DNA from 2 places in the Polaromonas sp. CG_9.5 genome. Region 2 is predicted to be linked to the other one. Evidence: riboswitches for the same ligand, from Rfam matches in the RefSeq annotation. Region 2 holds a riboswitch; the other holds the start of a gene.

Region 1 (5,155 bases), 180 kb from region 2:
CCCAAAAGCAAGACCTGAGCGACCCGTCGGTGATTGCCGCTTTTGCCCAGCGAGTCGGCAATGAGCGTTACCTGACGGCCCTGTACTTGCTGACAGTCGCCGACATTCGCGGCACCAGCCCCAAGGTCTGGAACGCCTGGAAAGGCAAGCTGCTCGAAGATCTGTACCGTTACACGCTGCGGGTGCTGGGCGGCCGTGCGCCCGATGCGGCGGCTGAAGTGGAAAGCCGCAAGCGCGAAGCGCTGACCCTGCTGGCGCTGCACGCGCAGCCTTTCGAGTCGCACAAGGCGCTGTGGGACACGCTGGACATCAGTTACTTCATGCGTCATGAGGCAGCCGATATTGCCTGGCACGCACGCCACCTGTCGCGCCATGTCGGCAAGGCCACCGTCATTGTCCGCGCCCGCCGCTCGTCTGTGGGGGAAGGCATGCAGGTGCTGGTGTACACACCCGATGCGCCCGATTTGTTCGTGCGGATTTGCGGCTACTTTGACCAGGCTGGTTTCAGTATTCTGGATGCCAAGATTCATACGGCTAAAAATGGCTATGCGCTGGATACCTTCCAGGTCACCAGTCCGTCGCTGGAAGAGCATTACCGCGAGCGCGGCGCCATGGTCGAGGCCGATCTCAACCGCACACTTGAAGAACGCGGCGCGCTGCCTGCGCCCGGCAAAGGCCGCGTATCACGCCGCGTGAAAAGCTTTCCGGTCATTCCGCGCGTGGATTTGCGCCCCGATGAAAAAGCCCAGCGCTGGCTGCTCAGCGTGTCGGCCAGCGACCGGGTCGGGCTGCTTTACCTGATTGCACGGGTGCTGGCCAAACACCATATCAACGTCAAGCTGGCCAAAGTGACAACACTGGGTGAGCGCGTTGAAGATACTTTTTTGATTGACGGCCCCGAGTTGCAGCACAACAAGGCGCAAATCGCCATCGAAACCGAGTTGCTGCAGGCGTTGAACGAGTGAAAACCCTCAGCAATCTCTGAGAAATTATTGCTTTTTGACAGCCAATAGCTGCTAAATTACCGCGATTGCCGCTCCACCGAGAGCTGGCATGCATCAATCAGCCGCTACAGGCTACCTGGTGTCGGAAGAGTCTGCAGTGCCGCTTCAAGCATCGCTGCAGCGCCGAAGGAGCAACCACCCCGGAAACTCTCAGGCAAAAGGACCGGCATCATTATTGATCTCTGAAGAGCTGTCGCAGGCCACGTCATGCGGCGCACCGAAGGAGCAAGCCGCCCTCGCCACAAGCGAGGGCTGGTGAATCTCTCAGGTCCAGAACAGAGGGGGTGCCCGGTGCGCAGTTGCGCGCGGGCTCAACCCCCCTGACGTTGCTGGAGCCTTTCATGAAAAAAATCGCCGTTATCGGTGGCGGAATCACCGGCGTGACCACCGCCTACTCACTGGCCAAACGCGGCTTTTCAGTCACCTTGTTTGAAAAGCATCGCTATGCCGCCATGGAAACCTCGTTTGCCAATGGCGGGCAGCTTTCTGCGTCCAACGCCGAAGTCTGGAACCACTGGTCCACCCTGCTCAAGGGCTTGAAGTGGATGCTCAAGAGCGACGCCCCGCTGCTGGTCAGCCCCAAGCCCAGCTGGCACAAGATTTCCTGGTTCGCCGAGTTCATCGCCAACATGCCCCACTACCGCAGCAACACCATAGAAACCACGCGCCTGGCCGTTGCCGCACGCAGGCACCTGCTGGGCTGGGCCGAACAGGAAGGCATTGACTTTGACCTGAAAAAAGAAGGCATTCTTCATATTTACCGCAACAAAGCCAGTTTTGACCATGCCGGCAAAGTCTCGCAACTGCTGGCCGAAGGCGGCTTGCCACGCCGCGCCGTCAGCCCTTCAGAGATGCGCGCCCTGGAGCCGACGCTGGCCGGGGAGTATTACGGCGGCTATTTCACCGAGAGCGACTCGACCGGCGACATCCACCGCTTCACCAAAGGCCTGGCCGAAGCCGCCGTGCGACTGGGCGTGACCTGCCTGTACGAGCAAGATGTGACCCGCGTCACAGCAGACGCAACCCAGGCCTGCGTGACGGTGGGTCATGGCGAGCATGCAACCCGCGCGGTTTTTGACGGTGTGGTGGTCTGCGCCGGCACCGCCAGCCGCGCGCTGGCCGCCTCGCTGGGCGACCGCGTGAACATCTACCCCGTCAAGGGCTACTCCATCACCGTGAACCTGCAAGACGCGCAAAGCCAGGCGGCTGCGCCGGTGGTCAGTTTGCTGGACGATGAAACCAAGCTGGTCACCAGCCGCCTGGGTCTGGATCGCTTCCGGGTGGCCGGCACAGCCGAGTTCAATGGCTACAACCGCGACATTCGCGCTGACCGCATCAAGCCGCTGGTGGACTGGGTGCAGCAGTGCTTTCCCGGTGTCAACACCCAGAGCGTCATACCCTGGGCGGGTTTGCGGCCCATGATGCCCAACATGCTGCCGCGCGTTGGCCGGGGCCGCTCGCCCTGCGTTTTTTACAATACCGGCCACGGTCACCTGGGCTGGACACTGTCAGCCATCACCGCCGAGATGGTGGGCGATGTGGTGAGTGAAGCCTTCAAACCCACGGGCGTGCTGCAAGGAAAGCCCGTTCCGGCCTGAAAACCCAAGCCTCATGCGCCAGTTGACATCTGGCGCTGACGGCTTTTCCTGATGCGGCTGCGATTGGCTAGAATCGCCCGCCGCCATCAAAACCACCAGACCCTGCCGGCCCACAAGCCAGGATATTTATCAATAACCGCCAGCGGCGGGTGGGCTCGTTTGCCTCAATAACTATTATCCGGAGACAAAATTATGGAAACACTGACTTCAATCGTCGCAGCGATCAACGACTTCGTCTGGGGGCCGCCCATGCTGGTGCTGATTCTCGGCACCGGCCTCTTTCTTCAGCTGCGGCTCAAGCTGATGCCGATTTTGCGCATCGTCACCGGCTTTCGCATGGTCTGGAAAGGCCGCAAACCCGAGTCGGGCGCCAAGGGGGAAATCACCCCCTATGCCGCCTTGATGACCGCGCTGGCCGCCACCGTGGGCACGGGCAACATTGCCGGCGTTGCCACGGCCATTGCCATTGGCGGGCCGGGCGCGCTGTTCTGGATGTGGATGACGGCGCTGGTCGGCATGGCCACCAAGTACGCCGAGGTGCTGCTGTCGGTGCATTTTCGCGAGGCCGATACGCAGGGCGAATACATGGGCGGGCCGATGTTCGCCATCAAGAACGGCCTGGGCAAGCGTTGGGCCTGGCTGGGTGCGGCTTTTGCACTGTTTGGCGGCCTGGCCGGCTTTGGCATCGGCAATATGGTGCAGTCCAACAGCATCGCTGCCGTGCTGACCGCCAGCTTTGGCATCTCGCCCTGGGTGTCGGGCGTGGTGTTGACGGTGCTGACCGGCTTTGTGCTGCTGGGCGGGGTCAAGCGCATTGGCGCGGTGGCTGAAAAGCTGGTGCCGGCCATGTGCATTGGCTACGTCGTCGCCTCGCTGATCGTGCTGGGCCTGTATGCCGACCAGATTCCGGCCGCTTTCGCGCTGATCTTCAAGCACGCCTTCACGCCGCTGTCGGCCACGGGCGGCTTTGCCGGTGCCACCCTCATGCTGGCCATGCGCTATGGCGTGGCGCGCGGCATTTTCTCCAATGAAGCCGGACTGGGAACAGCCGGCATCGCGCAGGCCGCCGGCCAGACCAAAAGCGCCGCCGAGTCCGGACTGGTCGGCATGATGGGCACTTTTATTGACACCATCGTTGTCTGCACGATGACCGGCTTGGTGCTTATCGTGACGGGTGCCTGGAACAGCGGGCTGAAGGGAGCTGAGTTGAGTTCGAGCGCCTTTGCCACGGCCTTTCCGGGGTTTGGTCAGTATTTTCTGGCGATTGCACTGGCGGTGTTCGCCTTCACCACCATTTTGGGCTGGGCCTATTACGGTGAAAAATGCTGGGCCTATTTGTTTGGCAGCAAGATCGAAGTGCCTTACCGCGTGCTGTGGACACTGTTTGTGATGGTCGGTGCGGTCACGCACCTGGACTTCGTCTGGCTGCTGGCCGACACCCTGAACGCCTTCATGGCTTTCCCCAACCTGGTGTCGCTGGTGCTGCTGTCGCCGGTCGTGAGCAAGGTCACCAACGACTACTTTGCGGGCAAGGCTGACGCCGTGCCGGTGCGCTACAAGATGTCGGCTCCCAAGTGAACTAATCAGACGGCAGCGGGCGCGGCCGGCTCAGTCGTCGGCCGCGTCCAGCCCCGGAAACAGCACCTCGGTGTAGCCGAACTGGCTGAGGTCCCGAATCCGCATCGGGTAGAGCTTGCCGATCAGGTGGTCGCATTCATGCTGCACCACGCGCGCATGAAAGCCGTCAACGCTGCGGTCAATCGGATCGCCGTACTGGTCAAACCCGGTGTAGCGGATGTGCGAGAAACGCGGCACCTTGCCGCGCAGGCCGGGCACTGACAGGCAGCCTTCCCAGTCGGTTTCTTCGTCCGCACTCAAAGCCGTAATCACGGGGTTAATCAGCACAGTGCGCGGTACCACGGGTGCATCGGGGTAGCGCGCGTTCAGCTGGTCGCTGCCAAAAATCACCACCTGCAGGTCCTCGCCAATCTGCGGCGCAGCCAGGCCCGCGCCATTGACCGATTGCATGGTGTAGAACATGTCCGAGATCAATACATGCAGCGCATCGGTGTCGAAGGCTGCCACGGGTTGGGCGATGCGCAAAAGCCGTGCATCGCCCATTTTGAGAATTTCACGAAGGGTCATGGACGTCAAGCATAGCGGCTGACGGCACAATCATGAACATGGCCCCTGAAGATAACCCGCCTTCCCTGCCGCCGCTCGCTGGCGCACCGCCCGCCAGACGCGCGCTGCCGGCGCCGGTGCGCTGGCTGCTGTTGGGGTTGGCGCTGCTTAGCCTGGCGCTGGGCATCGTCGGCATCTTTTTGCCAGGGCTGCCCACGGTGCCGTTTGTGCTGCTGGCCGCCTGGGCCGCCAGCCTCAGCTCACCCCGGCTGTCGCGCTGGCTGGACAACCATCCGCAGTTTGGCAAGCCGCTCAATGAATGGCGGCGGCACGGCATGGTGCGCCGGCGCGCCAAGTGGGCGGCGACGCTTGGCATGACCGTCAGCGCCACGGCGTCGCTGGTGCTGCTGCAAGCCCACTGGGCGGCGC
Region 2 (5,155 bases):
GACGCAGCGCGGCGCACGCGCACCCGGCTCAAAACCCGACAGATGTTTTTGCTGATTGCGCTGGACGATGCACGCAACCTGCATCAGGCTGCCACGGCGACAAACATGAGCCAGCCTGCGGCGTCCAAAATGCTCAAAGACATCGAGGAGCTTTTTGGCGTGCCATTTTTTGAACGCCTGCCCCGAGGTGTGCGGCCCACGCTGTACGGCGAAACGATGATTCGCCATGTCCGCCTGGCGCTGGACAGCCTGTCGCAGGGCCAGGATTCGATTGCCACCTTGCAGGCTGGTTTGTCAGGCCAGGTGGATATTGGCGTCATCATCACGGCGTCGATGACACTCGTTCCGCAGGCCATCGCGCGCGCCAAGGCAGAAGCACCCCGGCTGTGCATCGGCGTCGAAATGGGCACCAGCCATGACTTGCTGCACCAGCTTCAGCGCGGCCAGCTGGATTTCTTGATTGCGCGCATTCTGGTGCAAAACGAGGCCATGAACCTGCGCTATGAAGCCCTGTCCGAAGAAACCGAATGCGCCGTGGCACGTGCCGGGCATCCGCTGCTCCAGCGCACCGACCTCGGCTTGCAGGATTTGGCCGCTGTCAGCTGGATACTGTCGCCGCGCGGCAGCATCTTGCGCCACCGGTTTGACATGATGTTTAGCGCCGCAGACATTGACATGCCTTCCAACGTCGTCGAGACCACGGCCATCTCGGTCATTACCAGCTTGCTGCTGCAAACCGATTTTTTGCATGTCATGCCACTGGAAGTGGCGCGGGCGTTTGTGCAATCGGGCGAACTGGCGGTTTTGCCGATTGCGCTGCCTTGCAAAATGGACAGCTTTGGCATTATTTTGCGGCGCGACCTGGTGCTGTCGCCGGGCGCAAACCTGCTGCTCAAGCATGTGCGCGCCACGGCGGCAGCGCTGTATTCAGGCACTGGCGGCGGTTAAATTCCAGCGCCGAACGTGGCAGAAAATTCAGACTGCTCGGCTACACTTGGCGCGTCAGGAGAGAGTTTTCCTTACTGAAAACCGCCGAAGGCGCATGTGCCACCCTCAATGGTGGACTGAACGCTCAGGCAAAAGGACTGACAACCGCCTTTGCCAGCGCATGCCGCAAGTCAAGGCGTTCCCTACTGGAGAGAGACCGTTTTCTAGGCGGTCCACCGAAGGAGCAACCCTGCATCGCCAGGCGAATCTCTCAGGTAAACAGGACAGCAGGGGCAGACCGTGGCTTTGGCCATGGATTCATATTTGCCCCCGGAGAACGCCATGTCCAACGAATCTTCTGCCCCTTTGCACAAAACACCGCTCAATAGCCTGCACATAGAACTCGGTGCGCGCATGGTGCCGTTTGCCGGCTATTCCATGCCGGTGCAATACCCGGCCGGACTGATGGCCGAACACCTGCACACCCGCAGCAGCGCCGGCCTGTTCGACGTGTCGCACATGGGCCAGTTGCGGCTCGTCGGCCTAGACGCCGCCGCCGCGTTTGAAACCTTGATGCCGGTCGATGTGATTGACCTGCCTGCGGGCAAGCAACGCTACGGCCTGCTGCTCAATGACGAAGGCGGCATCATTGACGACCTGATGTTCTTCAACCGCGATGTCGCCAACGGCGGCGATCTTTTCGTCATCGTCAATGGCGCGTGCAAGGCGGGCGACATCGCGCATATCCAGAACAAAATCGGCAGCCGCTGCGAAGTCATCCCGATGCCCGAGATGGCGTTGCTGGCGCTGCAAGGCCCGCTGGCCGTGCAGGCCCTGCAGCGCCTGTCGCCGGGCGTTGAAAAGCTGGTGTTCATGACCGGCGGCCAGTTCAGCGTAGCGGGCTGCGACTGCTTCATCACCCGCAGCGGCTACACCGGCGAGGACGGTTTCGAGATTTCAGTGCCTGCCGCGCAGGCCGACACGCTGGCGCGCGCCCTGCTGGCCCAGCCGGAAGTCAAACCGGTGGGCTTGGGGGCGCGCAACTCGCTGCGCCTCGAAGCCGGTCTGTGCCTGTATGGCCAGGACATCGACACCACCACCACGCCGGTCGAAGCCAGCCTGAACTGGGCGATGCAAAAAGTCCGCCGCACCGGCGGCGCGCGGGCCGGCGGCTTTCCGGGCGCGGACAAGATTCTGGCGCAGCTGGCTGAGCCGGCCAGCCTCACCCGCAAGCGCGTGGCGCTGATCGCCAGCACGCGCGTGCCGGTGCGCGAACCCGCCGCGCTGGAAAACATGGACGGCCAGGTCGTCGGCCAGGTCACCAGCGGCCTGCTCAGCCCCACGCTGAACCAGCCCATTGCGCTGGCCTATGTGCAGCCCGACTATGCGCTGGTCGGCACCGAACTGTTTGCCATGGTGCGCGGCAAGCCCGTGCCCATGAAAGTGGCCGCTACGCCTTTTGTGCCCACGCGTTATTACCGTGGCTGATTTATCCTTTAACTTCCTTTTTTCATACCACCCCACCGGAGAAACTGCATGACCGTCAAATACACCGAAGACCACGAATGGCTCAAGATTGAAGGCGACACGGCCACCGTCGGCATCACCGTGCATGCGCAAGATGCGCTGGGCGATGTGGTGTTTGTCGAGCTGCCGGAAGTCGGTGCCACCTTTGCCCAAAAAGACACCGCCGGCGTGGTTGAGTCGGTCAAGGCCGCTGCCGATGTGTACATGCCCGTCAGTGGCGAAGTCGTTGAAGTGAACGAAGCGCTGCGCGATGACCCGTCACTGGCCAACTCCGACCCGCTGGGCGCGGGCTGGTTCTTCAAGGTCAAGCTGTCCGAGCCAGCGCAACTCGATGCGCTGATGGACGAAACCCGCTACACCGCTTTTTCTGCCGCTTAAATTTTTCTTCAAAGACTGACACGGAACACTGACATGCTGCCATCCGCCACGCCGCTGGGCGCGCTCGAAAACCCTGCCGAATTTATTGCCCGCCACATCGGCATTGACGCGGCGGACGAAACCCACATGCTCAGCGTCGTCGGCGCCAGCTCGCTCCGGGAATTGATTGACGGCATCGTGCCGCCATCGATTGCCCGCAGCAGCCCGATGGCCATTCCGCCGCCCGTCACTGAAGCTGCTGCGCTCAAGCAGCTCAAGGCGATGGCGGCCAAGAACAAGGTGTTCAAAAGCTTTATCGGCCAGGGCTATTACGGCACCTACACGCCGGGCGTGATTCTGCGCAATGTGCTCGAAAACCCCGCCTGGTACACCGCTTACACGCCGTACCAGGCCGAGATTTCGCAGGGCCGCATGGAAGCGCTGATCAACTTCCAGACCATGGTCTGCGACCTGACCGGCATGCCGATTGCCAATGCGTCGATGCTCGATGAAGCCACTGCCGCCGCAGAAGCCATGACGCTGGCCAAACGCAGCGTCAAAAGCAAAAGCAATGTGTTCATCGTCGCGGGCGACTGCCATCCGCAAACGATTGAAGTGATCCGCACACGCGCCGCGCCGCTGGGCATTGAAGTCAAGGTCAGCACCGCATCCGCTACGCTGCCGCAGCTGATGGCCACGGGCGACTATTTCGGCGTGCTGGCGCAATACCCCGCCACCAGCGGCGCTATTCACGACCTGCGGCCACTGGCCGGACAAGCGCATGCCAACAGCGCGGCCTTGTGCGTTGCCGCCGACTTGTTGGCGCTGACGCTCTTGAGCCCGCCGGGCGAATGGAACGCCGACATCGTGCTGGGCAGCACCCAGCGCTTTGGCATGCCGATGGGCAACGGCGGCCCGCACGCCGCCTACCTGGCCTGCCGCGACGAATACAAGCGTTCGCTGCCGGGCCGTCTGGTCGGTGTCAGCGTTGATACGCACGGCCACCCGACCTACCGGCTGGCGCTGCAAACCCGCGAACAGCACATTCGCCGTGAAAAAGCCACCTCCAACATCTGCACCGCGCAGGTGTTGCCGGCTGTCATGGCCAGCATGTATGCGGTCTACCACGGCCCGCAGGGCTTGAAGCGCATTGCCGAACGCGTCGCCACCTACACCGCCATTTTTGTGCAGGGCCTGCGCCAGATGGGCTTTGACATCACGAATAAAGGCGCTTTTGACTCGGTCACTGTCAAAACCGGCAACGCTACTAATTCGATAGCTGAGCGTGCACGCCAGTCGGGCGCAAACCTTAGATTTCGCTTAAGAAATCACTTGGGCGTGTCGCTGGACGAGACCACCCGCCGCAGCGACATCGAATTGCTCTGGTCGTTCTTTGCGCAGCCGGGCCAGACCGTGCCGGTGGTCAGCAGCTTCGAGCAAGGCGTTGAATTGCTGATTCCCGCCAGCCTGCGCCGCACCAGCGACTTTTTGACGCATCCGGTGTTCAACACGCACCACAGCGAAACCAGCATGCTGCGCTACATCCGCAAACTCAGTGACAAGGATTTGGCGCTCGACCGCAGCATGATTCCACTGGGCAGCTGCACCATGAAGCTCAACGCGACCAGCGAGATGATTCCGATCACCTGGCCCGAGTTCGCCAACATCCACCCGTTTGCACCGCACGACCAGTTGCTGGGCTACGCCGAACTCGACCAGCAATTGCGCGACTGGCTGTGCGAGGCGACCGGTTACGCCGGCATCAGCCTGCAACCCAACGCCGGTTCGCAAGGCGAATACGCCGGCTTGCTGGTCATCAAGGCGTATCTGGAAGCCAACGGCCAGGGCCACCGCAACATCTGCCTCATTCCCTCATCAGCCCACGGCACCAACCCGGCCAGCGCACAAATGGCCGGCATGACGGTGGTCGTCACCGCCTGCGACGCACAAGGCAATGTCGACATGGCCGACCTGAAGGCCAAGTGCGAAAAGCACAGCGAAAACCTCGCCTGCGTGATGATCACCTACCCGAGCACGCACGGCGTGTTCGAGACGCATGTCAAGGAACTGTGCCAGCTGGTGCATTCGCACGGCGGCCGGGTTTATGTCGATGGCGCGAACATGAATGCGCTGGTCGGCACCGCCGCACCGGGCGAATTTGGCGGCGACGTGAGCCACCTCAATTTGCACAAAACCTTCTGCATTCCGCACGGCGGCGGCGGTCCCGGCGTCGGCCCGGTCTGCGTGGTGGCCGACCTGGTGCCTTACCTGCCCGGCCATGCCACGGCGGGGATTCGCGTCAATGGCGTGGGCGCGATTTCTGCGGCCCCGCTGGGCAATGCGG

The links. Region 2 has a riboswitch for glycine ahead of gcvT (glycine cleavage system aminomethyltransferase GcvT). Riboswitches for the same ligand answer to the same signal wherever they lie in the genome.
Region 1: another riboswitch for glycine. It lies ahead of RCH06_RS05100 (D-amino acid dehydrogenase); the one in region 2 lies ahead of gcvT (glycine cleavage system aminomethyltransferase GcvT).

What each region holds. Positions count from the first base shown of each region.
Region 1 covers NZ_JAXCHR010000005.1:7,151-12,305, forward strand. The annotation lists gene RCH06_RS05095 ([protein-PII] uridylyltransferase) at 1-965, shown strand, start outside; glycine riboswitch at 1,078-1,180, shown strand; gene RCH06_RS05100 (D-amino acid dehydrogenase) at 1,346-2,602, shown strand; gene RCH06_RS05105 (alanine/glycine:cation symporter family protein) at 2,795-4,180, shown strand; gene def (peptide deformylase) at 4,211-4,747, opposite strand; gene RCH06_RS05115 (YbaN family protein) at 4,780-5,155, shown strand, end outside.
Region 2 covers NZ_JAXCHR010000005.1:182,502-187,656, forward strand. The annotation lists gene RCH06_RS05855 (LysR family transcriptional regulator) at 1-948, shown strand, start outside; glycine riboswitch at 994-1,098, shown strand; glycine riboswitch at 1,124-1,225, shown strand; gene gcvT (glycine cleavage system aminomethyltransferase GcvT) at 1,270-2,415, shown strand; gene gcvH (glycine cleavage system protein GcvH) at 2,464-2,832, shown strand; gene gcvP (aminomethyl-transferring glycine dehydrogenase) at 2,866-5,155, shown strand, end outside.